Regions from separate parts of the Fictibacillus sp. Mic-4 genome, predicted to be linked through region 1. Evidence: a T-box and tRNA genes for the amino acid it is inferred to sense, from the RefSeq annotation. Region 1 holds a T-box; the other holds one or more tRNA genes.

Region 1 (15,232 bases):
GCATGCGTTTTCCGAATACTATACAACGGATTTTAAAAACGCCTATTTTAACTCGTCCCTCAAGGACAATATCATCTTTTTTCAACATAATCTTGTGACAGATCAATCGTTTAACGAATTTCATGTCATCATTTGCCGGAATGTATTAATCTATTTTACAGCCGTTTTGCAGAATCAAGTCCATGAATTGTTTTATGAAAGTTTGTGTCCGGGCGGCTTTCTTGGATTAGGGGACAAGGAGTCGATCCGCTTTGCCGAACGTACAGGCTCTTATTCAGAGTTTAACGGAGCAGAACGGATCTATAGAAAGATTTAAACAAGAAGAGGGTAGTAGTTTTTAAAGGCTATTACCCTCTATTTTGTTACCTGGGCTTTAATCATAACGATGCACATATCATCAGGTTGATTCGCATGCTGATCTTCGGGGAGGACTAGATGGATGGGGGAGTCGATCGCTTCCCATTTTTGCGCTGCGAGGGTCCGGAGTCTATCCAGCATCTGTTCTTCCTCAGTTCCATTTGCTTCAATGACGCCATCAGTAAAGAGAAGCAGCTGGATTTCGTTTTCATAATGAATGACGGATTTATGAACATCGATTTGCTCAAAGAAGCCGACGGCGGAGCTGCCACGTTCAAGTGATAGCAATGTTTTTCCGTCGACGAAAACATAACCCGGCGGATGGCCGGCATTTACATATTCAACAGTTTTCTTTTCCGTATCAATGACTAAGTAAATGGCTGTAAAATAGTAATTCGTAAAGTTTTTTGGATTGTAAAGAAGCGTCATATAACGATTCAATTCTTTAATGACAGGCACTGGATCGACATGCCGCTTTATTGATTCTCTTAAAACGGAAGAAATAAACATGCAAACGAGCGAAGAGGAAAGGCCGTGCCCCATCATATCAAACAATATAACCGCATAACGGTGATCATCTATCTTATTCCAGTAATACATATCCCCGGCCAGTTTAAACGACGGCAAATGAGAAACCTGTATTTGGATATTTTTTTCTTTTAAAGGGGGATTAAGCAAGCTTCTTTGTACTTGTGTGGCTAAATCCAATTCAGTCCGGAGTTTTTCTTCTTGTTGATCGTGCCAATCTTTTTCATACTTTAAGCGGAGTGCTACCCGGATGCGGGCGAGCAGCTCTATTTTATTAATCGGCTTGGTGATGTAATCCATTCCGCCTACATCAAGCGCTTCAGCCAGTATATTCATATCTTCCAGAGCGGTTATGAAAATGACTGGAACGTCTTTCAGCCGCTCTACCTGTTGAATCCTCCGGCATGCTTCGATACCGTCGATTTCAGGCATCATAATATCAAGCAAGATGAGATCAACAGGAACGTAGTTCGGATCACTGGAATCAAGTTGAAGATAATCAAAAAGTTCAACCGCCGACTTGAGCGGCACACAGTTTGAATAACCTGCGTTTCTTAATATTTTTTCTATAACAAAAAGATTGACGGGATTATCGTCAACTAGAAGAATAGACATATAATTGGTTTCTCCTTTTAACATACCTTGTTCTATTATTATACTAAATATGTAGAAAAAATGGTATTTGTTTGAATCTTAAGCATGTTTAAGATTCAAACAGGTGGATAAAATGAAAACTATAAAAAGACATCTTGACATTTTTCCAACAAATGAATATATTATGCTTAAATCAATATATGAAGAAAAACGTTGAAGAGGATTAGTAAAATGCCTCCGTCTCTTTCAGAGAGGAAATTGGGTGCTGAGAGATTTCCAGAGACCGCATTTGAACCTGCCTTGGAGTTCGGTATCGAAAAAGATACTAGCGGAATTGCTCCGTTATCAAAAAAGAGTGTACGGCGATTGCTGTAAACAAGGGTGGTACCACCAGACCTCGGTCCCTTATTGGGGATGGGGTCTTTTTTGTTTTAAGAAACAATTAGCTCCTAAAAATGCGGGTAACTGGAATCGGAAATTCGCCGATTTCGACTACACGGGAATTCTTGCCTCTGGCCTGTGGACAAAGTTGCCAGCAATATTGTTCGTTTAAACAGTTAATCTCCCGCTACAAGAAAAAGAAAGGATGAGATCCATGTCAAAAGAAAAGAAATTTGTTGAAGAAATAACGGCAATGGAAGACGATTTTGCCCAGTGGTATACCGATGTCGTGAAAAAAGCAGATCTTGTTGATTATGCTTCCGTCCGCGGCTCGATGATTATCCGCCCGTACGGGTATGCGATCTGGGAAAATATTCGTGATGTACTTGATCAAAAAATTAAAGAAACGGGTCATGAAAATGTCTATATGCCGCTCTTTATCCCTGAGAGCTTATTGCAAAAAGAAAAGGATCATATTGAAGGTTTTGCGCCGGAAGTAGCCTGGGTGACCCATGGCGGCTCAGAGGAATTGGCTGAACGTCTTTGTGTCCGTCCTACGTCTGAAGTGTTGTTCTGTGAGCACTATGCTGACATTATTCATTCCTATCGTGATTTGCCTAAGCTTTATAACCAATGGAGCAACGTTGTTCGCTGGGAGAAAACGACAAGGCCGTTTTTACGCTCTCTTGAATTCCTCTGGCAAGAAGGCCATACATGTCATGCGACGGAAGAAGATGCAAGCGAAGAAACAGAGCGCATGCTTGAAGTATATGCAACGGTCTGTGAAGAGTATTTAGCGATTCCTGTTATACGCGGGAAAAAGACGGAGAAAGAAAAGTTTGCCGGCGCGAATTTCACGCTTACAATCGAAAGCTTAATGCATGATGGAAAAGCGTTGCAAAGCGGCACGTCCCATTATTTAGGTACAGGCTTTGCCGAAGCGTTCGGCATTCAATATACGGACAAAAACGGCAAGCTTCAGTATGTTCACCAGACGTCATGGGGGATTACGACAAGATTAATCGGTGCCTTAATTATGGTTCATGGCGACAACCGCGGCCTTGTCCTTCCGCCAAAAATTGCGCCGACACAGGTGATGATCGTTCCGATTGCCCAGCATAAAGAAGGGGTTCTTGATAAAGCGTATGAATTAAAAGATCAACTTAAAAAGCTTGCAAGAGTAGGAATTGACGCGAGTGACAAAACGCCAGGCTGGAAGTTCAGTGAATCCGAAATGAAAGGAATCCCGCTTCGGTTAGAAATTGGTCCAAAAGATATCGAGAAAGGACAAGTTGTTCTCGTTCGCCGGGATACCAATGAAAAAACGACGGTCGCAATGAGCGAGCTAGAAGCGAAGATCCCTGCCATTCTCGAAGACATTCAGGCGAAGTTATTTGAAAAGGCGAAAAGCCATCGTGAAAAGAAAACGAGCGTGGCGAAAAACATGGACGAATTCAAAAGCCGTTTAGCCGACAATCCGGGCTTCATCAAAGCAATGTGGTGCGGAGACTTAGCTTGCGAGAACTACATTAAGGATGAAACAGCAGCCACTTCACGTTGTATTCCATTTGAACAAGAAAAAGTAGCCGACACCTGCGTTTGTTGCGAAAAAGAAGCAAAGCATTTAGTCTATTGGGCGAAAGCATACTAAAAAATCGTTCAATCAAACGTTTGATTAACGCATGTGTTTGTAAGAAAGGACCATCCATAAGTCAATTCGCTTATGGATGGTCCTTTGGCATTTATTCAAATGTTTGCGGTTAGTCAGTGATTTTTAATAAAACATCAAAATTATGTTAAATTTATACAATCGGAACTAGAGGAAAGAAAAGTAATGGCCGCAAGCATAAGAGATTGTCCGGTTAAACTTCAAAAAATTGAACAGGAATTTAATATATCATCGCAAGCAGCGAAGTGGCACAAAAAGATTGGCTTTTGTCAAAAAAGATGACAAAAGCCTTCTTTTACAATTAAAGGATCGTTGCGGTTGGAAAGAATGCTGCATGTGCTTTATTCGGACTTTCAAACCATTCAGCTATTTTATCCGCAAGCTCCTGGTCGTTCGCTCCTTGAAGTAGTTGTCCTACTACATGTTCGGGGAGGGGCTTCGTCATCGCGTTTGTCCATTCCGTCACTTCTTTTACGAATGGCCTCGCTCGTTTCCAATAATCTTCACCCAGCTGTTCGTTCCAGGCTGAATGTTTATAATCGATAATGGTTTCGTATAATTGTTCTGCGCAATAGGATGATAGATTGCACCCTTGACCGGTTATCGGGTCATTTAAAAATACGCTATCGCCGCATCCTATGACTGGCTTGTTGTGAACGGTCAGGTAAGGTTTTCGTATCGTCGGTGTAATCGCAATTTGGAGAAAGCCGTTTTTATCACATAAAGTGAACTGATCTTCGATAATCCGATTATAAATCGCCGGGAAGAACGTTTTCACTGTACGTTTCATTTGCTCCGTAAATGCTTCTGCACTCTTTATGCCTTTAAATTCATCCAACTCGCCGTCTGGAACGGCCATAATAAATAAAATGGCGACAGGGCCGTGTTCAGTTTTTGCAGGTATTTCAAACATTTCCCCTTTTCCCGGAAGAACCGTCACGTTGACACCAGGAGGGTTTAAAGGCTCTACTCCTAAAAAGTACCCGACAATACACTTTCGCTGGGGAGCGTTAAATGGTGATAGCTCCTCATCAATTGGAAATGGGAAAAGCGGACCTGATTTTCCCGTACAATCGATTAAAAGGTCAAAATCGCGGACTAAAGCTTCGGCCTGGTCTTTAGACACCTTTTCTTGCCGGAAAGAGACGCCATTTTTCATAAGATCATTCATGCAATCGGAGTAATACAAACGCTGGTCCACAGATAAGGCGGGCTCTTTCAGCATTCCTGTAAAAAGCTTTTGCTCGCCTATGGTAATATGGATGCTCTTAAGAAGATTCTTTTCATCCCATTTTGGCATGTGGAAGCGTTTTTCACGCTCTCTCGTTGGGCCGAAATGAACCTGGGTGGACATGACCCGCCCGTTTCGAATTTCATCCGCTGATCGCTGATGAATCATTGTAACATTAAAGTGTTCTTTTAATGCATAAGCCAAAATCAGGCCTGCTGTACCGCTTCCAACTATTCCAATACGCTTCTTCATTGAATCGCCCCTTTAGTCTCCCCGATGTAGAGGGGGACAGATAGTGAATAAACAATTTTCAGTTTATTTTGTAAGTGAAGCCTTGTAAATAGTGCTTTAGGAGGAGAAATAGAAAAGGACTTGTGCCGATTGACACAAGTCTTTAAATCTTTTTTTACCGCCAATATGTGGAGTTTTTCTCCATTTCTGCCCATTCATCCTGCAAAATGCTCATCATGATTCGATCAAATTGTTGGCCATCACGCAAAACGGCGCTTCTCATTCGCCCTTCCTCTTTGAACCCCACTTTCTTGTACGCTTCGATCGCGGAATGGTTGTAAGAAATGACATCAAGACCGACCCGGTTGAGATTTAATTCGTAAAAGGCATAACGAAGGATGAGCCTTAACGCATCTGTCCCATAGCCTTTTCCCCTGTTATTCGGCTCCCCTATCCCAATAGCGAGCTTACCGGCTCGATTGTTCCATTCAATGCCAAAGAGGGCGACAAAGCCGATCAGGCGGTCATCTTCAAGGGACCTTAGTTTGAATTCAATTGATGAAGAACCCTGGACTCTTGCCCGTTCATGTTCCCGCAATGTATCCACTGATTGAGGGATGGAAAAATCAGTATCCATTCTTCTTAAGTAATCACCGTCTTCTTGCCATTTGGCCATCTCTTCTACATCCGTAGGCCTCGTTGCAGATAATTTAACGAAATTGCCTTTAAATAGATCCTTTATTTTTAAATTCATTTTATAAGCCCCTTTTGTAAAGTTTTGCAAGGGGAGCGGTTAATCCATTGAATGACCATCCCCTTATTTCAAGGCAGGAAACAATAGTGGACTAACTGCAATCAACATAGGCGCATCTCCTTTTTTTGGAATATATCCACTATATAATAGTCGCTAAATTCAGTCAAATAATTTTAAAACGATACAATTCTGTTAAAAGAATGAGTGCTTTACAGTCTTTTTTCTGTCTAAAACATGGTAAACTATCAATAATAGATTTTAATTGATATTCATTATAAAAAAAGTCTAAAAGAGTGAGACTTTTAAATAAAAGAGAGGTCAGGAAAAATGATTGAACAATACACATCGATAAACAAAAAGCTAGATGAATTATTTAATGGCCATCCGGCAGCGGATGAAAAACTTCGCCAGGCGAGCAAGTTTATGGACGCGGTTAAGGAATTGATCGAATTGTGCGGGGATGACCCTTATCGTGATGGGCTTCAGGAGACCCCTTATCGGGTACTTAAGGCATTTTTAGAATATACTGAAGGGTATCGGGAAGATCCGAAAGCGCATTTGGAAAAAACGTTTGAAGTCGACCATCGTGAATTAGTGCTGGTAAAAAACATTGAGTTCCACTCTCTCTGTGAGCACCACTTTGCTCCTTTTTATGGAGTGGCGCATGTCGGTTATATTCCAAACGAAAAAATTACCGGGTTATCCAAGATCGCCCGAATGGTTGAAGGATATGCAAAACGTTTCCAGGTGCAAGAACGCCTTACAACGCAAATTGCGGAAGCCGTCGAAGAAATCCTTGAACCAAAAGGGACGATGGTCGTTATCGAAGCAAAGCATATGTGCATGTGCGGCCGAGGGATTAAAAAATCAAATGCAATGACAACAACGTCATCTGTACGTGGACTATTCTCTGACCGGTCCGACTTAAGAAGCGAGTTTTTATCCCTTTTACAGCGATAGTACGCCGTTACTTTTAGTAATGAACTATAAATCTCTATTTAGAGGTGATAACGTGAGACATGCCATTATAACTGCTGGTACAAAAGGGCTCGGCAAGATGGTCACGAAACGGTTGCTGGAAAAAGGCTGCTCTGTTACCGTGAATTATCGCAGTGATCTTGAAGCCGTCAGCCGTGTAAAAGAAGAATGGAGCCTTTATGAAGAACGTTTGCACTTTGTTCAAGGGGATGTCACGAAAAAAGAAGATGTCATAAAGATCGTTCAAAAAGCTATGGAACGGTTCGGGCGAATTGATTATCTCATAACGAACGCCGGCCCCTTTGTCTTTGAGCGAAAAAAATTAATCGACTATGAGGACAAAGAATGGTATGAGATGATCGAAGGGAACTTAAGCTCCGTTTTCCATTTCTTTAAATCGGCCATTCCGATTATGAGAAAACAGAAATTCGGCAGAGTGGTTACTTACGGTTTCCAGGATGCGGACAATGCCCCGGGGTGGATGTATCGCTCAGCGTTCAGTGCAGCGAAGGCAGGGCTCGTCTCGCTTACAAGAACGGTTGCACTGGAAGAAGCCGAGCACGGAATAACCGTCAACATGGTATGTCCTGGAGATATCCGCGGGCAGATGAAAGAAGCAAGCATTAAAGAAGCGAAACAAAAGAAAGAGAATGTAACTCCAATTGGGCGTTCGGGAACCGGGGAAGACATCGCCAGAGTCATTGCCTTTTTATGCGAAGATGATTCTGATATGATTACCGGCAGCGTCATTCCGGTGACAGGAGGCCTCGATGTGATCAATCGGCATCGAAATTAATTATGATTGGGGGATGTAAATGCAATTCATAAATTGGTTTTATATCGCGTTATTTTTCTTAATGGCCGCGGCAATTGTACTTATCCTGTACAATCGTGTCATAAAGAAAAAGAACATCTCGAACGTTTACACTCCTTTCGATTATATAACTGGACAAAGTAAGGTTGAATTTCATGAGGAAAAGGACGAGCGAGGAGCGTATAATGACGCTGGTGATGATAAGGATAAGAACAAAAGGAAGGCATGAGTTTTCTCTGCTTTTTCAAGGCTTGAAGCAAGTGAATATGTCTTCTACCCGAGCCGTTTTCAGCAAAAAGTGAAAAAAATTACGCCTGGAGCATAGTTTCCAGGCGTTTTTGCCCTTTTTAAAAATGCTTATTGTCCGTTCCTAATGTTTTATTGTCCGAATGATACGATTTGTTTTCCAATTCCCGCTGTTTATTTTCCAAACCTGTGAACTTATTGTCCGAATGAAGAAATTTATTGTCTAAACGGTAAATCAAAAAAGAGTATGCAATTTCAAATGAAATAACTAAATTTTATATGCAACTAAATTCGTGAGAAACACTGATATTTCTATGCGCTCTTGAATAACTATGTAGCAACGAATAAGAATAACTCCAGAGCTTCCTTTGTCAGCCCTTAGTGACTTGATTTTAGGTTGGAACGTATCTTGCATTGTTATTGAGGAATAAAGGGTAAATTGGAGGAAAACGAATGAGCGTCGAACAAATGAGTCAAGCGGAAAAGAATGATGGACACAAGTCTTGCCCCATTGATTATAATCGTCGAGTTTTCAGGTCGGTAAAAAACTCCAACTATGGTGGGCGATCTGCGGAAACGGTCTTTTTCTACAGACAAGAAGGCCCTGTTGTGTATGCATCCTATAACGGAGGAGATATTTTGCACGGTACGTTAGTTGGGATCGTTAACACAGATGGCTCGCTTCAATTTCGCTATCATCACATTAACCAGCGGTTTCAGCTTCGGAGCGGAACGTGTACATCGACTTTTCAAATGCTGCGTGATGGCCGGCTTCGCCTATACGAAAAATGGAACTGGCTTGATGAAGATAGGGCTGAGGGCGAGTCGATATTGGAAGAAGTGAAGCATACTAGTTTATCGCCCTATGTCTCTAAAGCATATGTATAAGTTTAAAAAGGAAGCACTAAACGGGTTAACCTGTGCGAGTGCTTCCTTTTTCTATTTCTTCAATTATCGTTTTCTCCTTATTTTTTCTTAAAAATAAATAGAGTCCAAAAATAACAATAAGCCCGCCGATGATTTGAAAAACTGTCATTCTTTCATTCAACAAAAGAAACGCCAATAGGCTTGCCCCGATCGGTTCGCCAAGTATGCTCATCGATATCGTTGTAGCGCCCGTATATTGCAGAAGCCAGTTGAACAGAAGGTGGCCGAACACCGTTGGAACGACGGTAAGCAAGGCGAAAATCCCCCATTCCCGCAAAGGATAATTCACCATCGTAATCCCCATGGCTAAATTATAGATGGCAAACACAATCGCTGCTGCTAAAAACACAAGCAGACTATACAAATATGACGGCAGTCGAAGAAGCAGCCGTTGGCCCGTTAATATATGGATGGAAATCGCAATGGTGCCTAAAATCGAGAGAATGTCCCCGATCATATGGCGATCGGATAAACCAATATCCCCCCAGCCAACGAGAATGGAACCGATCATAGCAATGCCCATCCCGGCTTTTGCCAGAGTGCTTGTTCTCTCTTTAAAAAAAACAAAGGCGCCGGCCATGACAAAAACCGGCTGCAATGCCATAAGAATGGTAGAGCTGGCGACGGTTGTATAGTTTAACCTTATATCCGAAAGAAGTCTCCCTCTTCAAACCGTAACGATTCGTTAGTGAGTGGAGGTTAAGAGGGAGATGAATTTCGGCCCGCGACACTAAAGTATTGCATGATGCAAACATTTGTTCTATAATCAGAGGTAAGGGGAGGTGATTCGATATGGCAAACAAAGCCTATAAGTTCCGTCTTTACCCAAAGAAAGAACAAGAAGAGCTTCTTGCAAAAACCTTCGGCTGTGTCCGTTTCGTCTACAACAAAATGTTAGCTGAACGAAAGGAAACCTATGAGCAATTCAAGGATGATAAGGAAACGCTAAAGAAACAAAAGTTCCCAACCCCTGCCAAGTATAAAAATGAGTTTACTTGGCTAAAGGAAGTAGACAGTCTTGCTTTGGCGAATGCACAACTGAATTTACAGAAGGCGTACAAAAACTTCTTTTCCGGTCGTGCTAAATTTCCCAGGTTCAAAAGTCGGAAGGCGAGACAATCCTACACCACTAACATGGTAAACGGAAATATTAAGCTTATGAATGGCTATATCCAATTACCGAAACTCGGCACTGTAAAGATAAAGCAACATCGAGAAATTCCTCCCCATCATCTCATCAAATCGTGCACCATTTCCCGAACAAAAACAGGAAAATACTATATTTCCATTCTTACGGAATATGAACATCGGCCGGAGCCAAAAGAAGTACAATCTGTTGTTGGCTTAGATTTTTCCATGAATGGCTTATTTGTCGAAAGTGAAGAAGGTAAGAAAGCCAATTACCCTCGATTCTATCGTCAAGCCCTGGAAAAATTAAAAAGAGAACAACGTATTTTATCGCGAAGAAAGAAAGGCTCAAATCGTTGGCACAAACAACGGATAAAAATCGCTAAGCTTCACGAAAAAATAGGGAACCAACGAAAAGACTTTCTGCATAAAGAATCACGAAAGTTAGCAAACCACTTTGACTGTATAGTGATCGAAGACCTCAATATGAAAGGGATGTCCCAGGCTCTCCGCTTTGGCAAAAGTGTGTCGGATAATAGCTGGGGGATGTTCACGTCATTCCTCCACTACAAGTTAGAGGAGCAAGGGAAAAAACTGATCAAAATCGACAGGTGGTTTCCATCATCCAAAACGTGTTCATGTTGTGGTCAAGTAAAAACGTCTCTTTCTCTTTCAGAACGAATATTCCGGTGTGACTGCGGTTTTGTAGCGGAAAGAGACTGGAACGCTTCGATCAATATCAAACATGAAGGAATACGCTTATTAGCGTTGGTATAGAAAAAGAACTCTTGGGACGAGAGGGATCGCTCGGTCAGTTTTCGTTGGCTACCAAAAGCAGCGATAAGTCGAGAAGCCCCCACTTCAAGAACCGTTAGGTTTTAAGTGGCGGGTAGTTCACTAGAAATTTCCCTTCCTCTTATTTACGGGACAACTGCAATTTTATCAGTATGTAGTACATTTTCTAGTATCACATTTTCGTCTTCAATACCTAATTTGGTTAATGAAGGTCAAATACAAAAAGCTACATCCTTAAATCAATCCGCTATTTCACTAGCAACAATTGGTGCCCCAATCATAGGAGGCCTTCTCTACGGCGTATTATCTATACAAACATTTATTGCGATTAATGCGGTAGCCTATTTATTTTCAGCAGCTCTTGATTCATTCCTAAAATTCGAAAAGCCTGATTTAGGGGACAATTTAAACTCCGAACAAACACGTAATATTTGGGTGGAAATAAAAGAGGGCTTCACCTATGTACAAAGCAATTACATTCTATATAAAGTAATACTTCCGGTAGGTTTATGGGTGAATTTTTTTGGTGTCTCAATGCAAGTCGGGTTACCATACATCGTAGTTCAGCGTCTCAAATTAACATCTTATCAATTTGGTTTAATTGAAGCTTCATTGGCTATAGGGATGCTTTTAATGTCTATATTTTTATCAACCAGGGAAGAAACCAGGAAACCGCTTATTACTATGAGGATTAGTTTAATCATTCTTTCCTTTTTATTAGGAATGATGGCTATCCCGCTCTTATTGCCTGCTAGTAGTTCTTTCAATTTTGTATACTATTTAGGCTTATTATTGGCTTTTGGCTTAACAATTGTATTTTTAAACACACCTTTATATGTTCTGGTACAAAAAACAACTCCCGAACAATATCGGGGCCGGGTTTTAGGCCTGGTCGAAACCGTGGCAAACGTCATTGCTCCTATCAGTATGATTTTTTATGGATTTCTATTTGATTACTTAAACCCTGTATGGATTTTACTTGCTTCCGGTTTAGTTTTATTCTTGATAACGATATATAAAATGAGAGTATCAAAGATTCAGAAGTCCTCATCAGAAATTAGCAGCGCGATATGACTTTTTAAATTTTGCTTATTGAAGGAATTTTTTCACAAGTACTATTGCTTTACGTTTGATCATATTGTATGATTATGTTAATTATGAAATTTTAGGAATGGAGGTGTGTAAGGATATGCTTAACGGTTTTTTACGTTGTGTAGTTAATTGGTTTGTGGAAGTTCGTTCCATCACGTATGCAGTTTTGTCTAACGGGATCAGTGTGCCCTTTTTTAACTATACAACGATGGAACAACCGTAAGTTTTCCTTACCCATTCTTTAGGTCGGATTGAAAGCCGTGGGCAGGTAGAACTTGCTCACGGCTTTTTTGTGCTTGAAAAAGGAAAAATTTTCATGTTAACAGATATGAATGAAGAAATGAGGGAAAGAAATGAAGATGACGTTACAATCGTATCGAAAAATGGACCGCAATATTTGGATCCGGTTTATTGGAGAATCGATCAATGGAATTGCAATGATGATGCTAATGCCGTTTTTCGCTTTATACATGAGCGATAAAGTCGCTCACTTCTGGCAAGTCGGTGTTGTAATGGCAATGGGGCCGGTCGCCGGTGTACTTGGATCGTTAATCGGCGGGAAACTTGCTGACCAGTACGGAAGGAAGCCGATTATGATCCTTTCCATGGTCGGGAACGGTCTCGTTATGATAGGCTTTGTCTTTTTCGATGGGTTCTACCCATTCCTGATTATGTCGAGCTTTTTTGGATTGTTTAATTCCCTGTTTCATCCAGCGGCTTCCGCGATGGTTGCCGATGTGACAGATGAAGAAGGGAGAACGGAAGCGTTTGGATTGCTCAGAATGGGCCATAACATTGGCGCGGCGGTCGGTCCGCTGCTCGGGGCATCTGTTGTATTCGTCTCAAAATCGGTAATCTTTATTATTGCGGCCGCTTCGGTATTTATTTACTCGATCTGTTTAGCATTATTGCTTGCGGAAACGCTGCCAAAGAACGTAAAGGCGAAAGAGCAAAAGGATTCCGTTTCGGCTAAAGAAAAGCTGCCGTCAATGTTTACAGTTCTCGTCAAAGATAAAATATTATTTTTGTATATTATTACGGGGATCGTTATTTCGATGGGCTTCTCACAAACAGAAGGAATGCTGCCGCTTCATTTTAAACAACAATTGCCGGCGCTTTCCGATGCAGAAAACCCGTATCCTTATTTAATGGCATTCAACGGGGCATTAGTGGTTCTATTTCAATTTGCCATCTCAAAATGGGCAAGTACAAGACCGCTTGGAAGAGTAATGCTATATGGCGCGATTCTTTTTGGCTTTGGGCTGCTTGCGGTAGGCTGGCTGCCGCTCTGGTTTGCGAAGCTTCATTTCTCTTTCTGGAGCATCCTCGTCTTCTTGATCGTTATTTACGGAATTTATACGGTCGGGGAAATGCTATTGTCACCGGTACAGATGACATTTGTGGCAAACATTGCGCCGGAACACCTCCGGGGAACGTATATGGGAGCGGCAAGCCTCCAATGGATTGTCGGGAGTGCAGCCGGCCCGATTTTCGCAGGCTTTTTGCTCGATCGGCATCTCGGCCAAATTTTGTTCTCGATTCTCGGAATCGGCTGTTTAATCGCGGGCGTCATTTATTTGTCACTCGATCAATGGGCGGCTGAAGCGAAGAAAAAGAACGAGACCTTGCATCGCACAGAAAAAGCAACGGTGAAAAGAGCGTAAATGGCGATCAAAAAAGCTGTTTAAGAAAACATTTCTTAAACAGCTTTTTTTAATTATTCCCACTCTGTATGGAAGACGCCTTCCATGTCAGTACGCTCATACGTATGGGCGCCGAAGTAATCGCGCTGAGCCTGGATCAGGTTGGCGTTTGAAGAACCCCTGCGGTAACTGTCGTAATAAGTGAGCGACGCGCTTAAGGCCGGGAACGGGATGCCAGAAAGAAGGCCTTCCGATAAAACATTTCGTAAGCTTGATTGATACGCTTTGATTTTTTCGGCAAAATAAGGCGCAATTAACAAATTGGCAAGGTCTGCTTGATTTTGGTAAGCTTCGCTAATGACATTTAAAAATTCTGCACGGATGATGCAGCCGCCGCGGAAAATCAGCGCAATATTTTTTAAAGGCAAATTCCAGTCATACAAATCTGAAGCCATTTTGTATTGTGCAAACCCCTGGGCATAGGCACAAACCTTTCCTAAATATAACGCCTGGCGCATCGATTCAATCCAATGTTCTTTATCTAATGCTTTGCCCTCATGTTCCGGTCCTTCTAAAATGCCTTCTGCAACGACCCGTTCATTTTTCAAAGATGATAAATAACGGGCAAATAACGACTCTGTAATAATCGAGAGTGGAATTCCGTTATCAACCGCTTGCAGGGATGTCCATTTCCCGGTCCCTTTTTGGCCTGCTTTATCAAGAATGACGTCGATCAGCGGCAATCCCGTCTTTTCATCAATCTTTCTTAAGATCTTTGCAGTGATTTCAATTAAATAGCTTTTCAACTCGCCTTCATTCCATGCTTCAAAAATGTCGGCGATTTCATTGACGGGCAAATTCAGTCTTTCTCTTAAAAATGTATAAGCTTCTGCAATGAGTTGCATATCCGCATATTCAATGCCATTATGCACCATTTTCACGAAGTGGCCAGCGCCTTTTGGGCCAATATAGACGCAACAAGGATCATTATCAACTTGAGCGGCTATTTTCGTTAGAATCGGTGCGACTTTTTCATAGGCCTCTTTATCGCCTCCTGGCATAATCGACGGGCCTGTTAACGCTCCAACTTCACCGCCTGAAATGCCGATGCCTATATAATGAATTCCTTCTGTTTTCAGGTCGTCATATCTGCGAGCGGTATCTTCGTAATGAGAGTTGCCGCCGTCCATAATGATGTCGCCTTTATCAAGATAAGGGACTAAAGAGCGGATGACCGAATCGACAGCTTCACCGGCTGTGACCATGAGAAAGACCTTTCGAGGTTTTTGTAAAGACTGAACAAAGCTTTCAATATTGTAGTACGGAAAGATTGGTTCACCCTCTACTTTCTCAATCAGACGATCCGTTAAATCTCTCGTGTAATTATAGACAGCTACTTTTTCGCCTTTTCTCGCCATATTTAATGCGATATTGCTGCCCATTACTCCTAAACCAATGACGCCAATTGTATGCTCCATAAAATCTCATTCTCCTTATACGACTAAACTTAGTAATAGAATAAATGCTAATCCTGCTACCGAAATAATCGTTTCAAGCAACGTCCAGGTGGCAAATGTTTCTTTCATGCTTAAGCCAAAATATTCTTTAAACATCCAGAAACCGGCATCATTTACATGCGAAGCGATTAAACTGCCTGCCCCGGTTGCAAGCACGACTAAAGCAAGGTTCACATCGGTATGGCCTAACATAGGAGCAACCAGCCCGACTGTCGTTAAAGCCGAGACGGTCGCCGATCCTAAAGCGATTCGTAAAATGGCCGCGATGATCCATGCAAGCAAAATCGGTGACAACGAAGTTCCTTTAAATAACTCGGCGACATATTTACCGACACCGCCATCAATCA
Region 2 (15,232 bases), on a different contig from region 1:
CGTAGCAAAAGCAACAGCGGAAATAAATGCAAACAAAAAGTCGCCGCCAAGTGACTCGGCAAGTAATGGGGCTGCCATATTACCGGCAGGATTTGCCTTAACAATGTTCTCAGTTCCGACAAAAGCGGCAGCTCCAAAGCCAAGAAAAACGGTTAATATATAAAAAAGTCCAATGATCCACGTTGCGTGTACGACCGATTTTCTTGCAGTCGGGGCATCTTTTACCGTAAAGAAACGAATAAGTATATGAGGAAGCCCGGCTGTTCCAAGAACGAGAGCAAGGTTGAGAGAAATCGTATCAAGAGGAACTTTATATTTGTTGCCCGGGTTAAGAAACATTTCCCCAAGAGGAGTCGCCGTTTTCATATGGGTAAACATCGACGTGATACTAAAGTCGAATTTGGCAAACACTATAATTGAAATAAGAAAGGTTCCTGCCATCAGCAGAACGGCTTTAACGATTTGCACCCAGCTTGTAGCCATCATCCCGCCAAATACGACGTAAACTGTCATTAAAACACCGACGATGAGCACAGATGACGTATATGACAATCCTAATAAAAGCTTTATTAAGGCGCCAGCACCGACAAGTTGGGCAATCATATAAAAAATAGAAATCGTCATCGTATTTAATGCCGCAACCCCGCGCACTTTTTTATCGTTAAAACGGGCAGCAATCATATCGGCCATCGTATATTTTCCAAGGTTTCTGAGAGGCTCTGCAACGAGATAAAGAACGACTAAATAGGCAACAAGGAAGCCGATCGAGTAAAAGAAACCGTCGAATCCGGTTAAGGCAATCGAACCGGCAATCCCTAGAAAAGATGCAGCAGACATGTAATCACCGGCAATTGCCAATCCATTTTGCCAACCCGTCAATCCGCCATTTGCGGTATAAAATTCACTCGTCGTGTTAGTGCGTTTGGCGGCAAAATACGTAATGACTAATGTTAAAGCAACGATAATGAGAAACAGGATAAACGCAGTCGTGTTCATCTACCCCAACTCCTCTTCACGTTTAATTTCATCAACGATTGAATCAAACCTGGCAGCTTTTTTTGAATAAAAAATGCATAAAGCCCATGTCATCACAAATTGGGCAAAGGCGAAAATCCAGGCCCATGTAATGTCACCAAGCGCGTTTGTGTTTAATACCGTGGAGTAAGAAGTCATGACAGGCAAGGCAAAGTAGAATACGAAGAAGAAGATCGTCATTGGCAAAATGAAGTTTTTCTTTGAGCGAAGAAGTGTTTTAAATAAAGAAGATGAGGCAATTTTAGAATAATTTACTTCTTTGTCCGAGAAGTTCTTTTCGGATAACATCCAATTCCCCCCTGATTCAATCATGTATTGAAAGAAAAATGTCCATTCACCTCACATTCTGGTATTGTTAGAATCTTTCCACTATTATTATATTTCATTAGTTAAGCGTTAGTCTATCTTTTTTGTCCATCATCAGGTAGTGTATACTATTTAAAAATGACAAAATACCGATGGGGGAGAATACGAGTGAAAGCATTGGTTGTGATTGATTATACGAATGATTTTGTTGCAAATGACGGGAAACTGACGTGTGGTGCTGTCGGGCAATCGATAGAAAAAAGAATGGCCGAGATCACCCGTGAATTTATTCAAAATGGCGAGTTTGTTGTACTTGCGGTGGATGTTCACGAAGAAGGAGATCCTTATCATCCAGAAACCAATTTGTTTCCACCACATAATATCAGGGGAACGAAAGGGCGAGAGCTGTATGGCGATCTTGGTTGTTTACTCGAAGGATTGAATGAGTCTGAACGATCAAAGGTGTACTGGATGGATAAAACAAGATACAGTGCGTTTGCCGGCACGGATCTCGAACTGAAGCTTCGGGAACGAAATGTTTCAGAGCTCCATCTTATCGGTGTATGTACAGATATTTGTGTTTTGCATACTGCGGTAGATGCTTACAATAAAGGATTTAAACTATTTATTCACGAAGATGCCGTGCAAAGCTTCAATCCGATTGGCCATGAATGGGCGCTTCAACATTTTCAAACAGCGCTTGGCGCAACCATTCTTTTGAACAATTCGCCAAAACTTCAAAGTTTCAATGATGCTTGAAATTCGATATAATGAAATGAATCAAGGAATTCAGGAGGCTCTACAAAATGAACATGAATGCATATGAAGAATATATGAAGCAAATTACACAACCAATGAGAGATGAATTAACAAATGCCGGATTTAAACAGTTAACGACAGCGGAAGAAGTCGATGAATTTATGGAGCAGGTAAGCGGAACGACGCTTGTTTTTGTGAACTCGGTTTGCGGTTGCGCAGCCGGGCTGGCAAGACCGTCCGCCATCCATTCGCTCTCTCATTCTGTTAAACCGGATCACATTGTAACAGTATTCGCCGGCCAGGATAAAGAAGCGACAGCAAGAATGAGAGATTATTTTGAAGGCTATCCGCCATCCTCTCCTTCAATGGCCCTATTAAAAGGCACTGAAGTTGTCCACTTCATCCATCGCCATGAAATCGAAGACCATAGTGCGGAAGAAATTGTTGCGAACTTAATCAATGCGTATAACGAATATTGTAAGTAAGAAAAAGGCGGAGAAATCCGCCTTTTTCTTACTTAATTACAGCACACCTCCCCTTTACGTCCTCCAAAGCCACAACAGCTGCAGCCGATGATGATCAACAGGATGAAAAGGACGACAATTAAGGCAAATCCAGGTCCGAACCCACCGCCATAACCACCATATCCACCATATCCGTACATCGGCACACACGTCATAACCGGCGGGGCGCAACTAATGTGTTTAGCAATCGGTGCATTGATTGGCGCATTGATTGGAGCATTAAGCGGGGCATTGATTGGTTTATTGAGTGGCGCATTCATAGGAGCATTCATTGGAACGTTCATTGGTTTATTCATTGGCATATTTATATTAGGCGGCATGTTCATGTTCGGTGGCATGTTCATTGGGCGGTTTTGGTGGTTCGTGATTGGCATATGTTTTTTATTTTCCATTTCTGTCCCTCCAATATTGAAATAACTATAGGTAAACGTCTCCATATAACTTATGTACATCTATCACGATTGGAAACGGACAGATGCGGAAGTTTTTAGAAATGAAAAAAAGCACTCATGAGAATGCTTTTTTTATCACAGCCACTTCACTTTAGGTTCCGTTTTGTTATAAATCCTGACGATATTGCTTCGATGCTTGTAAATAAGGAAAATGGCAACTAAAAAGATGAAGATCCTTAATGTCCAATCATCGACAAAGATCGTATAAATGACGCCGCAAACACCCGTGACCATGGATGAAAGGGAGACATATTTCGAAATGTATAACGTAATGAAAAAGATAAGGATGACGATAATAAACATGATCGGGTCAGCACATAATAAAGTGCCCCCAGAAGTGGCAACCGATTTTCCTCCTTTAAATTTTGCGAAAATCGGGTAAGAATGTCCAATAATTGCCGGGATCCCCGCAAGCAAAGGATGAAATTGGTCAGAAACATGAAAAAAATAGGGCAGGGAAGCGGCCAGTGTCCCTTTTAATAAATCTGAAATTGTCACGATTAACCCGGCTTTGACGCCGAGTGTCCGAAAAGTGTTAGTTCCCCCTAAATTTCCGCTGCCATGTTCTCTGATGTCAACCCCATACCCCCATTTGCCAACGACTAAAGCAAACGGCACAGAACCTATAAGATAAGATAATATGATAATAAGTGCAATGAGCAAAAAGATAGCCTCCTTTATACATGTGTGCCTTATAACTTCATTATATAATTGATTTTTTGATTCGAATAGATGTAAAATCGGCTAATGGCATATAAGGTTTATCGGTAACTCATTTGAGTTATGGTATACGTAGATAGAATAGGAGATGAGGAAAATGATCGTAACTACTGCAGGAAAGTATGATGCCCCACTGGTTGAAAAAGCAAAAAAAATCGCAAATGAGCTTTCCTCTCCGTTTATTTCACGAAAAAATCAGTCGTTAGTTTCTTTGCAAAAAAATTATGAAGATCATGTATTAATGGTCGGAAAAGAAAAGCTAACACTTCATCCATTAGGAAATCAAGACCCGCTTTTTTTTCATCCAAATTCATCGATGTTTCGTGTTAAACGACTCTTAAGGGGGGAAGATGATCGGTTTGTACTGGCGGCCTCTTTAAAAAAAGGGAAATCCGTTTTAGACTGTACGTTAGGACTCGCTTCTGATGCCATTGTCGCAAGTTTAGCCGTCGGTAAAGAGGGGAAAGTAGTAGGTATAGAAGCGAATCTTGCGATAGGCTATATTGTTAAGGCCGGGCTCGAGACGTGGGAAAGTGGTAGTAAGGAAATGGATGCGGCGATGAGGAGAATTACCGTCGTATCGATGGATCACCTTCAGCTTTTAAAAGAATTGGACAAAAACAGCTATGATGTCGTGTACTTCGATCCAATGTTTGAAGAAACGATTGCCTCCCCGGGAATGGCCGGATTAAAAACGATGGCCGTTTATACACCGCTCTCATCTGAAGTCATTGAAGAAGCGAAAAGGGTAGCAAAAGAGCGCGTTGTATTAAAGGACCATTATAAAAGTAAAAGATTTGAGCAATTTGGTTTTACGCAAATCAAGCGACTCTCTGCCAAATTTCATTACGGGACAATTGAACTCACCTAACAAAAAGGAAGCCTTTCAGATTGAAAGATGCTTCCTTTTTTGAGAATTATCTCTTTACCACATCCGTGTTCATGGCCCATTCTTTAATTTCATAGTCCCGTGCACCGTTTAAGACGTATGGATCATTTTTCGCTAAATTGGTGGCGGTTTCTAAATCGTCGGCTTGATAAATAACAAGACCACCCGAACCGTCGACAAAGCGGCCGTATGTAAATATATGCCCTTTTTCCGTCAATTCTTCAAGGTAACGCAAATGGCTTTCCCTATAATCGGCGCTTTTTTTCTCGTCTAACATTGGTAATTGTACGGCAAAATATTTCATCTGAAATCTCCTCCTGTTCATGTTTATTATCATCTGAAATGTAAAAAAAGAAAAGAGGCGGCAAAGTTTTTTGAAAAATAGAAATATTCCCTAATGTCATGGTATAATATATATAAAGTAAATAAATATTGGAGTGTTGTTGCATCTGCCTCGTACCAAAATCTTTTTCTATTAAGTTCATTTAATAGAAAAGATAGATTATTTTTTCAGGACAAGTATAATTCCAAAAAAACTGAATAATAATGGTACAAAAGCGGAAAAATAAAGGAGAGTGTTCTCTATGAAAAACATGATTAGCATCAATTTGTATAAAAGAAAAGATCAACAATTCAGCAAGGATGATAGACTTATGCTTTTCATGACCAAATTCCATTTGAAATCAAAGCATGAAAAATGGCACACTCTTCGAATATTACTGCGCCGTCATTCCTGTCATTTGGTCGAACAAATATTGATCAGTTCTGAATATAGACGCGATTTTCCTGAACTGCTTGAAGATGAAGTGATACGTAATTTTTATCTAGATTTAAAGCAGCCGAAAAAAGAAATGATGAGAGCACAAGGGTAAAACAAGTTCTTTTGGAGACGTAAGAACTTGTTTTTTCTTTTTCAATTTCAATTCAAAATTGGTATAATAAAATAAAACATGTATTTACTTACATCAAAGGAGGGTACATCTCAGGTTGTTTATGAAATACTTTGCCCTTGAAGAAGCGAATCAACTCTTACCTGTAATCACAAAGGAGTTAGAAGCACTTCAAAAATTACAAAAAGCGTTTAATTCGTTTGTGGATGAGCTTGAACGGATGCAAAATTCCACCAATCCTCCGACTGAAGAATTTTTTATGATTGAAAGCAAGTTGGAATTATTGGAAATGGAAGCGCAATCTTACATACATAAAATTCAATCGTTCGGTGTGCAATTAAGGGATATTCAATTTGGGCTCGTAGATTTTCCAGCCATTATCAATAATGAAGAGGTTCTGTTGCGATGGAGACAAGGGGATCCGTCGATTACTAAGTACCACCGAATACATAATGGCTTGATTAGTGAAAAATCCTTGAAAAATTAAAGGATAATAAAAAATCCTTGCAATTAATTTGAAAATCCGTTATGATATTATTCGTGACGGTAAGTGCGCCTATAGTGAAATGGATATCACACGAGATTTCGGCTCTCGTATTCTGGGTTCGAATCCTGGTGGGCGCGCCATCAAATTCATTCAATTGGATATTGAATATTACAAGATGCCACAGGGTATACTACCGGTGGTTTTTTCTATGGTTTAAGAAGTTGTTCAAAAAGCCCGGGGAATTTCATCCTCCTTTTTGAACCGTATGTCATGTGAGGATAAGGTTTATTTAACCCTCAAAAAATTCAACGTTGCAGGTTGGTGATTAAGATGAAAAAAGAAATGCCTTATCGAATTTTATTGTACTATAAGTATGTTCCAATTGATGATCCGGAAAACTTTGCAAAAGAACATTTGAAGTATTGCAAGGAGCTTGGGGTTCTTGGAAGGATTCTCGTCTCGGAAGAAGGATTAAATGGAACAATTTCAGGAACAGTTGAACAAACAAACAAATATATGGAAGATTTGCGAAAAGATCCGCGCTTTTCGGACATTGAATTTAAAATAGACGAGTCTGAAAAGCATGCCTTTAAAAAGATATTTGTTCGCCCGAAAAAAGAAATCGTAACCTGGCGTTTGGAAGAAGACGTCAAGCCATATGAATTAACGGGAAAACGATTAAGTCCAAAAGAATTTTATGAAGCTTTGCAAGATGAAGATACAGTCGTTGTCGATGTAAGAAATGATTATGAATATGAAATCGGACATTTCCGCGGTGCCCTACGCCCTGACGTAAAAGCGTCAAGGGAATTCCCGGAATGGGTTCGGAAAAACTTAGATCAATATAAAGACAAAAAAATCATCACCTATTGTACGGGCGGGGTGCGCTGTGAAAAATTCACGGGATTTTTACTGAAAGAAGGATTTAAAGATGTTGGCCAGCTTCACGGCGGCATTGTTTCGTACGGTAAAGATCCGGAAGTAAAAGGCCAGCTCTGGGAAGGAAAATGTTACGTTTTTGATGAACGAATTTCAGTTCCGATTAACCAGGTAGAAGATGTTGTTATTGCGAAATGTTATTATTGCGGTAAACCGGAAGATCGTTATGTAAACTGTGCGAATCCGGAATGCAACCGCCAGCATGTTTGCTGCGTTGAGTGCGAAGAGAAATATAAACGGTCATGTTCAGATGAATGTCGGGAACATCCGAGAAACCGTTACGAGTTGGAAAAGAAAATGGAAAGTGCACAAAAGTAAATAGTTGAGACAGCCAGCAGCTTTATTGCTGGCTTTTTTTCATTTTGGGAATAAGTCTGCCGGCATCGAGATAAAAGGCCGGGAAATAACGAATAAACCTCGATTATAACAGACCGGCCGATTGATTAGTACAGATTCTCGAGTATAACAGCCGGTGTTACACACTATAACAGATGAGGTGTGTGGATAACTGCCGCCTTCAGGGGATAACTTAATCGTATTTTGCGGTGCATAAATATACATGGGTGTATCGTTTATACCGTACCCCGGTATTTGAGTTTTGTCACATCCATTGAAGAGAAAAAATTTCACGTTCATCCCTTTAACGATTCGTCAAAAGTGGTATGATGTATACTGGAAAGGGTTTTAAAATGGTGTGTAAAGAAAGGATAAAAGTAAAATGGCTTTAGAAATCGGGCAGTATGTAACAGCGATGTATAAGACGGGTAAATATATTGGCGAAATCGTACAGATTAGAGAAAATAAAGCGTTAATCAACATTTTAGCTGTTTTAAAACATCCGATGCAGGGTGATCTTCACCACCCTAAACAGGCGGACGTCCCTTTTTTCCAGCAGCGGAAAGCGCTGGCCTTTACGGAAAAAACATGGGCGACGATACATACGGTAAAACCATATTCGGGGGAAGTTCCCGATTATACATCTTCATTAAAAGCTGCGCTTGAAACAGAGCTCAAGAAGTTAAGTGAAGAGAATAGCGAATGGGCAAAACGGAGTATCCATGAGCTTGAACAATTAAAAAAAGATTACCATATTTAATGAAAGAATGAAGTGAAAGGATGATCAAAATGAACGACTTACAACAAAAAATCATTGATGCCCTTCATGTGAAACCCGAAATCGATCCGAAAAATGAAATAAAAAATCGCATTCAGTTTATGAAAGATTATTTAAAAAAGACGGGTATGAAAGGCTTTGTTCTTGGTATAAGCGGCGGACAGGATTCAAGCCTGGCAGGCAGGCTTGCCCAGCTTGCTGTTGAAAGCTTGCGTAAAGAAACGGGTGAGGACTATCAGTTTATCGCTGTCAGGTTGCCTTATGGCGTTCAAAAAGATGAAGAAGATGCAAAGCGGGCACTTCGTTTTATCCGTCCGGATCGTACGATTACCGTTAATATTAAAAAGGCTGTTGATGCGTCCGTTTACTCTTTTGAAGAAGCGACTGGCATGAAGCTGTCAGATTTTCTTAAGGGAAATGAAAAAGCAAGAGAGAGAATGAAAGTTCAATATGACATTGCTGGCGCTTATCAGTTGCTTGTGATCGGGACGGATCATGCGGCAGAGGCAGTTACCGGATTTTATACGAAACATGGTGACGGCGCATGCGATCTTGTACCGTTATTTGGACTTACTAAACGGCAGGGTAAAGCGTTATTAAAGGAACTTGGCGCAGATGAAAAAATTTATATGAAAATTCCTACGGCTGATTTGGAAGACGAAAAACCGCTTTTGCCTGATGAACATGCGCTCGGCGTAACATATGAAGAAATTGATGATTATTTAGAAGGAAAAGAAATCAATGACGATGCGCGAAAAAAACTAGAGAAGCGCTACATAATGACCGAACATAAACGCCAGCTGCCGACCTCCATTTTCGATGATTGGTGGAAACAGTAATTTTAAACTTTGTTGCCATATAATAAAAGAGGAGCCGGTTAACCTTGAGTAAAACTGCAAAAATTGTCATTATCGGAACGTTTCTATTTCTCGTTTATTTTGTTTCTTCGACCATTACGCGAGAAAATGCAAGAAAAGCTGATATTAGCGGGATTCATGATTACTTTAAAAAAGACTTTAAAATTGAAGATGAGTTAAAAGACCAATATGATCATAATTTTATTGTGAAGGTCGGGAACGAGACGTATGAAGTCGTTCTTAAAAAGAATAAAGTAGTCTCGGCGAAAAAAGTTGCCGATGAAAATAGGAAGGAATAAAGCCTTTCTTTTTTCATCGAATCATTTTCCAGGGGGGAGAAACATGCAAGAATATGTTTTATATAATGATGCAGTGATCAATCGGGAAAATGCCGCGATCGATATGGAGGATCGAGGGTATTTATTCGGAGATGGCATTTACGAAGTGATGTTTGTATACAATGGCCGTCCTTTTGCTGTACAGGAACACTTTACCCGTTTTCAAAACAGCGCCCGTAAGCTTGAAATGAATCAGCCATTTACGAATGGTCAATTTGCCGAACTAACAAACGAATTAATTGAGAAGAATAATATAATAAATGGAATTGTTTATATTCAAATGACAAGGGGAAAAGGTCCGAGAAATCATCTATATGAACGGGATGCAGAGGCGATCGTGACAGGTTTCGCAAGAGAAATGAACCCGCCAAAAGAAGCGCAGGTAAAGGGGATTCGCGCCCTTTTAACGGAAGATATTCGCTGGCTTCGATGTGATATCAAAAGTTTAAATTTGCTCGGCAATACGATGGCTAAACGAAAAGCTGCCGATTACAGCTGCGCGGAAGCTTTAATGCACCGTGACGGGATTTGTACGGAGGGATCTTCATCCAACCTTTTTATTGTCAAAAATAATGTCTTGCAAACACACCCGGCAAATCACTATATTTTAAACGGAATTACAAGACAATTTGTATTGGACATCGTAAAAGAACTAAAACTCAACGTGCGTGAAGAAGCGTTCACAATAGAGGAATTAGCCGGAGCTGATGAAGTATTCATTACGAGCACAACGATGGAAATTACACCTGTCGTCTCCATTGAGGGGGACATAGCTAGTGAATATAAAATTGGTAAAGTCACCAGGCTATTGCAAGAAAAATTGAAAGAAAAAATCGGCGCACTTTGTCACATGAAGTAGAAATAAAAGAGAACCTCATAAAATAAAAGAGGTTCTCTTTTAAAAGATTTTAAAAAGGGAAGCGATGGAGCCGATTTGCTTGGCCACTCCAATCGCAGTATTCAAATTATTGAATGTTTTTCCGAAATCAAATTGCCCGTTTGGCGTATAAAAGAGTTGTTTGAATGGACCCGGGTTTTGCCCGCCTCCCATCGGATAATAGGGGGGTGCTCCGAGTGGGAATTGATTCGGATATTGAGGATGTCCCTGGCTGGCGTTCGCATATGGATTGAAATAAGGCATTTGTGTTTGATTCATGTTTGGGTAGGAAGGATTCATTTGACCTAAGCCATTCATTCCATTTTTCTGAAAAGGATCATAACCGCCAAACGGAAAAAAAAGATCAGACGATTGAACATGATTTGAATGCATAGAGCGTGTTCACCTCGATTTTCTGCATAGTTATTTATATGCATTAACCACTTGAAGCGTATAGACAAGATAATTAAAAAACCCTTGAAGATTTCTTCAAGGGTTACTTCTATAAAAATAAATTAAGTACCTGATAGATTCCTGCGGCGATTAATGCAGAAATAGGAAGGGTGATAATCCAGGTCATAACAATTTTTCTAGCTACTCCCCATTTAACCCCTTTAACCCGCTTCGCCGAGCCTACGCCCATAATCGCAGTAGAAATAACATGTGTCGTACTGACGGGCAAGTGCAAAGCAGTGAACGTGAAAATGATAAGGGCAGACGAAAGGTCAGCTGCTGCTCCATTTACTGGCTGCAATTTTGTTATTTTTCCGCCAACGGTTTTAATGATTTTCCATCCACCGATTGATGTTCCGATCCCCATTGCGGTTGCGGCACCTAAACGAACCCAGTCAGGTACATCACTGCCGGCTTCTAAGAATTTGCCAGAAATAAGGGCCAGCGTAATGATCCCCATCGCTTTTTGCGCATCATTCGTCCCATGAGAGAATGATTGTAAAGCAGCAGTGAAAATTTGGAACGTGCGAAATCCTCGATTCGTCTTTGAAAGATTTGCGTTTTTAAAAATCAATGCAAAGATGGTCATCATAATAAAGCCGACGGCCAGGGCGATAAAAGGTGAAAGAATTAACGCCTCTATAATTTTAATAAATCCGCTGTATTGAATGGCGTGAAAACCGGCGGCTGAAATGGCTGCCCCGGCAATCGCGCCGATAATCGCATGGGAAGAACTGCTTGGGATCCCATAATACCATGTAATCAAGTTCCAGGCGATCGCCGCAATAAGCGCGGAAAGCACGACAACGAGCCCGTTATGAATCGTGAAAGGGTCAACGATGTCTTTGCTGACGGTCTTGGCAACCCCCGTAAACGTCAGGGCACCAATAAAGTTCATGCTGGCAGCTAATACGATAGCAACTTTCGGCGAAAGTGCTTTAGTGGAAACAGACGTGGCTATTGCATTAGCCGTATCATGAAACCCGTTGATGAAATCAAATGCAAAGGCGAAAATAACGATCAATACGATAATGAAAAGCGTCATATCCATAGCTGAATACTCCTTTAGGCATTGCGCATGATGATGGTTTCGAGAGTGTCAGCAACGTCTTCCGTGCTATCGGATATTGCTTCTAACGTTTCGTAAATTTCCTTAAATTGCATGATTTTAATCGGATCTTTTTCGTTCGTGAACAAGCTCTTAATGCATTCGCGCAATAATTCGTCACAGACAGATTCTAAATAATTGATTTTAATCGCATGCGGGCGAATGTCCATCAATTTCTTTTTGTTTAACAATTTCGTTGATTGAGCGACTTCGACCGAAGCTTCTAGTATATAGTTTGCAAATTTCACCATATAGTCATCAGGTTTCGTAATGGAATACATTTCAAAACGGGAAGCACATGATTCCATTCCATCCAAAATGTCATCCATTTTATTTGCCAGTTCCAATATATCTTCTCTTTCAAGTGGGGTAATAAACGTTTTATTTAGATTTACTATTAATTCGTGGATGTACTTGTCTCCTTTTGATTCATATTCCTTCATTTTCTTCGCAAATTCGGTTAAATCGGATTCGCAGCTTATTTTACAATCGACAAAATACTGCGCGGATTCCTGGACATTATCGGCAATATTCGACAGTAAGTCCAAAAATAAATCTTTTTTTGAAGAAAAAATCATGTACAAAACCCTCCAATTATCAAGAAAAAGATTAGAAAAATTTGACTTCCGGCAAACCATGTTTGCGAAAGCCGTCAGTTTTTGCAAACCAATGGTATTATACCGTTAATGAGAAAAAAGATAAACAAGTTTTGAAAATAAACTATAAAGTATTCATTTTTCAGTATATCCAAACCCATAAAAAGTAAAAAAAGCAGCTGATTAAGCCGCCTTAAAAATGGTCGGGATGACAGGATTTGAACCTGCGACCTCATGCACCCCATGCATGCGCGCTACCAAGCTACGCCACATCCCGATTCAATTTTTTATTCCATTTTTAATATAAATGAAAAAAGCGAAAAAGACAAATATCGTGATTCAACTTTAATCAACATTTTTATATTTCCGATAATAATGGCTTAACGTGAGCAATGGAAAAATGTAACTGTAACTATGATAGATCATATAAAATATGCCTGGAAGGCCTTCGCCTGTTGGATAATGGGTTTTTTCATACGTATAGTTCTCTTTATTTAACAGGAAATCAATTCCGCTTTCGATCGCTTCTGTCGGGTATGGATGGACGGAAATTAAAGCATCAAGCGCCCATGCGGTTTGCACGACGGTGCTATACGATAAGGGAATGTATTTTTTATAGATGTCACTTTCGCATGATTCCCCCCATCCGCCATCAAGTCTTTGGATAGCTGTCAGCCATTTGATCCCTTTTTGGATGGATGGATCCTGAATGGGTGTGCCCGCTGCTCTGAGGCCGGTAATGGCCCCCCATGTTCCGTAAATAAAGCAAATTCCCCAACGGCCATACCAGGAGCCGTCTTTTTTTTGCATTTTCTTTAACCATTGAACAGCCGATTTTATAATCGGGTGATCGAGCTTCATATCTTCATAATTCCCTAAAAACTCCAGCGTTCTCCCGGTTAAATCAGGCATGGACGGATCGGTAAGCGTATCTTCAGCATTTTCGATCGGGAGGCGGGAGAGCCATTTTTTGTCTGTATTTTTTTCGAACGCCGCCCATCCTCCATCCCGATTTTGCATCGATAATAACCAATGCAACCCTTTTTTATAGGAACGTTTCACTTTGCTGCTATAGGGTGAATATCTTTTTAACGTCCTAAGTGCCGCCTGCGTATCATCAATATCCGGATGCATCGAATTACTTTCGGAAAATCCCCATCCACCTGGAAGCGCATGGCGGTTATGAATGATCCAATCGCCCGGTTTTGTCTGTTGTTTTTTTAATAAATAGAGCAACGTCTTTTTCATTTGCGGGTGAGAAGGTGATATGCCGCTTGAGAGCAACGCATAATTGACGAGAGAGGTGTCCCAGATCGTTGACGGGGAATTTTGAATATGAATATGGCCATTTATCTTGCATTGTAATGAAATCAATCCTTCAATGGCACGAACGATGGTTGGTGAATCTTTTTCATATCCGATGGCGGCAAGTCCGTAAACCATGAGGAAGGTGGAAGTGGCATAACTTAACAGCGTCCCATCGCTTTCAATGCGATCCAATATATAATCTTCCGCAAGACGATCAGTAGATGTTAATGGCCGGTTGGCTTTCATTTGCCATTTAGGGCCAGGATAATGATCTTGTAAATCTTCCCATAATGTACTTGGTTTGTGATTAACGTTTAAATGAGACAGGTCTGGCGTCCACCGGTTAATCATTGTAAATTTGCGATGAATCCCGAGCATGACCGGTGCAAAGTGAGCCCGGGCATAACTGGTGAAATCATAGAAATTCAGCGGGCTGCCTTTGGGCAAGCTGAAAAGAATAGTCGGATTGATTGGAACGTCCGGCCATGGATAAAGGCCGTTGAAGCAAAAGAAAACACGAGTCAAGAGACCCGATTTTTTTATGCCGCCATTTTCTCTAATAAATCTCTCCGCTTTCTTTAACATGGGGGAATGAGGTTGTACATAACCGGAGTAAAGAAGGGCTGTATAAGCTTCAAGTGTTGCAGATAAATTGCCTGTTTTTTCATCCGGATACGCTTTCCACGTCCCATCGCGTTCTTGTTTGGATAAAATGCGAGATACAAGTCGTTTCATTAAGGTTTCATCTTTCCATTCAAACATGCGCATTACAATAATCATGTACGCATCTGTTAATATGACATTTTCAAAACAAAATCTCCATGACCCGTCTTCAGATTGTAAGCGAAGAAGCTCCGTACATCGGCGCTCTATTTCTTTTTTTACCTTATTTAACCGATTCATACACGTCGCCCTTTCACTGCGATTTCCCGAACGATTCTCTCCTTTTATGAAATATGCAGGTACTTGCGGAAAGGTTCATTGAAAAGAAAACACCCGGCAATATTTTGCCGGGGATGGGGAGCACTAATAGGAAGATGATGTTGTTTACAGTATGAAATGAAAGTGGGAATAATATGCAAAAGACGCCCCCCCTCCATTCAAAGGAGGGGGGTTCGTTAAATAACTTGCTGAAGCTCGATGTCCTTCCTTTGTACGCGGGCAAGGCGGACGGAAAGGCAGACCGCACCAAAGGCGAGACCGGAAATTAAGCCGATCCAATAGCCGAATGCGCCAAATGAAGTGAATTTAGCAAGGACAATACCGCTTGGAAGGCCGATGATCCAATAAGAAACGAAAGCTAAAATAAATGTAATGTTCACATCTTTATAGCCTCTCAGCGCTCCCTGGATCGGGGCGGCAACCGCATCTGAGAGTTGGAAGAAAATCGCATAAATTAAAAAGTGTTTGGTCAATTGAAGAACGTGGCTGTCATTCGTATAGATGGACGCCACTTGCTCGTTGAAGATGAATAAACCAATTGCACACAGCATCCCCATTATGACCGCTATCGAGATTCCTAAATAACTGTACGTTTTTGCGTCTTTCAATCGCTTTGCCCCGACCTCAAAGCCGACCGC

The links. The T-box of region 1 lies ahead of proS (proline--tRNA ligase). A T-box ahead of a tRNA ligase gene usually reads a tRNA of that ligase, here a tRNA-Pro.
Region 2: it has a tRNA-Pro gene. The T-box ahead of proS (proline--tRNA ligase) is inferred to sense a tRNA for this amino acid. The anticodon was not compared.

What each region holds. Positions count from the first base shown of each region.
Region 1 is NZ_JBBHZM010000040.1:7,699-22,930, forward strand. It holds gene WD019_RS18525 (CheR family methyltransferase) at 1-316, shown strand, start outside; gene WD019_RS18530 (SpoIIE family protein phosphatase) at 355-1,500, opposite strand; T-box leader at 1,684-1,888, shown strand; gene proS (proline--tRNA ligase) at 2,075-3,511, shown strand; gene WD019_RS18540 (styrene monooxygenase/indole monooxygenase family protein) at 3,831-5,012, opposite strand; gene WD019_RS18545 (GNAT family N-acetyltransferase) at 5,167-5,745, opposite strand; gene folE (GTP cyclohydrolase I FolE) at 6,073-6,705, shown strand; gene WD019_RS18555 (SDR family oxidoreductase) at 6,725-7,519, shown strand; gene WD019_RS18560 (DUF3951 domain-containing protein) at 7,539-7,766, shown strand; gene WD019_RS18565 (n-acetylglutamate synthase) at 8,237-8,671, shown strand; gene WD019_RS18570 (DMT family transporter) at 8,697-9,314, opposite strand; gene WD019_RS18575 (RNA-guided endonuclease TnpB family protein) at 9,503-10,615, shown strand; gene WD019_RS18580 (MFS transporter) at 10,721-11,707, shown strand; gene WD019_RS18585 (RAxF-45 family protein) at 11,823-11,948, shown strand; gene WD019_RS18590 (MDR family MFS transporter) at 12,079-13,389, shown strand; gene gnd (decarboxylating NADP(+)-dependent phosphogluconate dehydrogenase) at 13,443-14,846, opposite strand; gene WD019_RS18600 (GntP family permease) at 14,862-15,232, opposite strand, start outside.
Region 2 is NZ_JBBHZM010000010.1:53,226-68,457, reverse strand. It holds gene WD019_RS09175 (solute symporter family protein) at 1-996, opposite strand, end outside; gene WD019_RS09170 (DUF485 domain-containing protein) at 997-1,323, opposite strand; gene WD019_RS09165 (cysteine hydrolase family protein) at 1,480-2,100, shown strand; gene WD019_RS09160 (BrxA/BrxB family bacilliredoxin) at 2,154-2,585, shown strand; gene WD019_RS09155 (YjcZ family sporulation protein) at 2,618-2,764, opposite strand; gene WD019_RS09150 (YMGG-like glycine zipper-containing protein) at 2,799-3,041, shown strand; gene plsY (glycerol-3-phosphate 1-O-acyltransferase PlsY) at 3,152-3,739, opposite strand; gene WD019_RS09140 (class I SAM-dependent methyltransferase) at 3,894-4,667, shown strand; gene WD019_RS09135 (YciI family protein) at 4,714-4,989, opposite strand; gene WD019_RS09130 (hypothetical protein) at 5,270-5,557, shown strand; gene WD019_RS09125 (DUF2203 domain-containing protein) at 5,679-6,062, shown strand; tRNA gene WD019_RS09120 (tRNA-Arg) at 6,128-6,202, shown strand; gene WD019_RS09115 (rhodanese-related sulfurtransferase) at 6,393-7,319, shown strand; gene WD019_RS09110 (kinase-associated lipoprotein B) at 7,720-8,097, shown strand; gene nadE (ammonia-dependent NAD(+) synthetase) at 8,127-8,954, shown strand; gene WD019_RS09100 (hypothetical protein) at 8,999-9,271, shown strand; gene dat (D-amino-acid transaminase) at 9,315-10,169, shown strand; gene WD019_RS09090 (hypothetical protein) at 10,209-10,580, opposite strand; gene WD019_RS09085 (inorganic phosphate transporter) at 10,690-11,691, opposite strand; gene WD019_RS09080 (DUF47 domain-containing protein) at 11,706-12,326, opposite strand; tRNA gene WD019_RS09075 (tRNA-Pro) at 12,545-12,621, opposite strand; gene WD019_RS09070 (prenyltransferase/squalene oxidase repeat-containing protein) at 12,690-14,555, opposite strand; gene WD019_RS09065 (MATE family efflux transporter) at 14,771-15,232, opposite strand, start outside.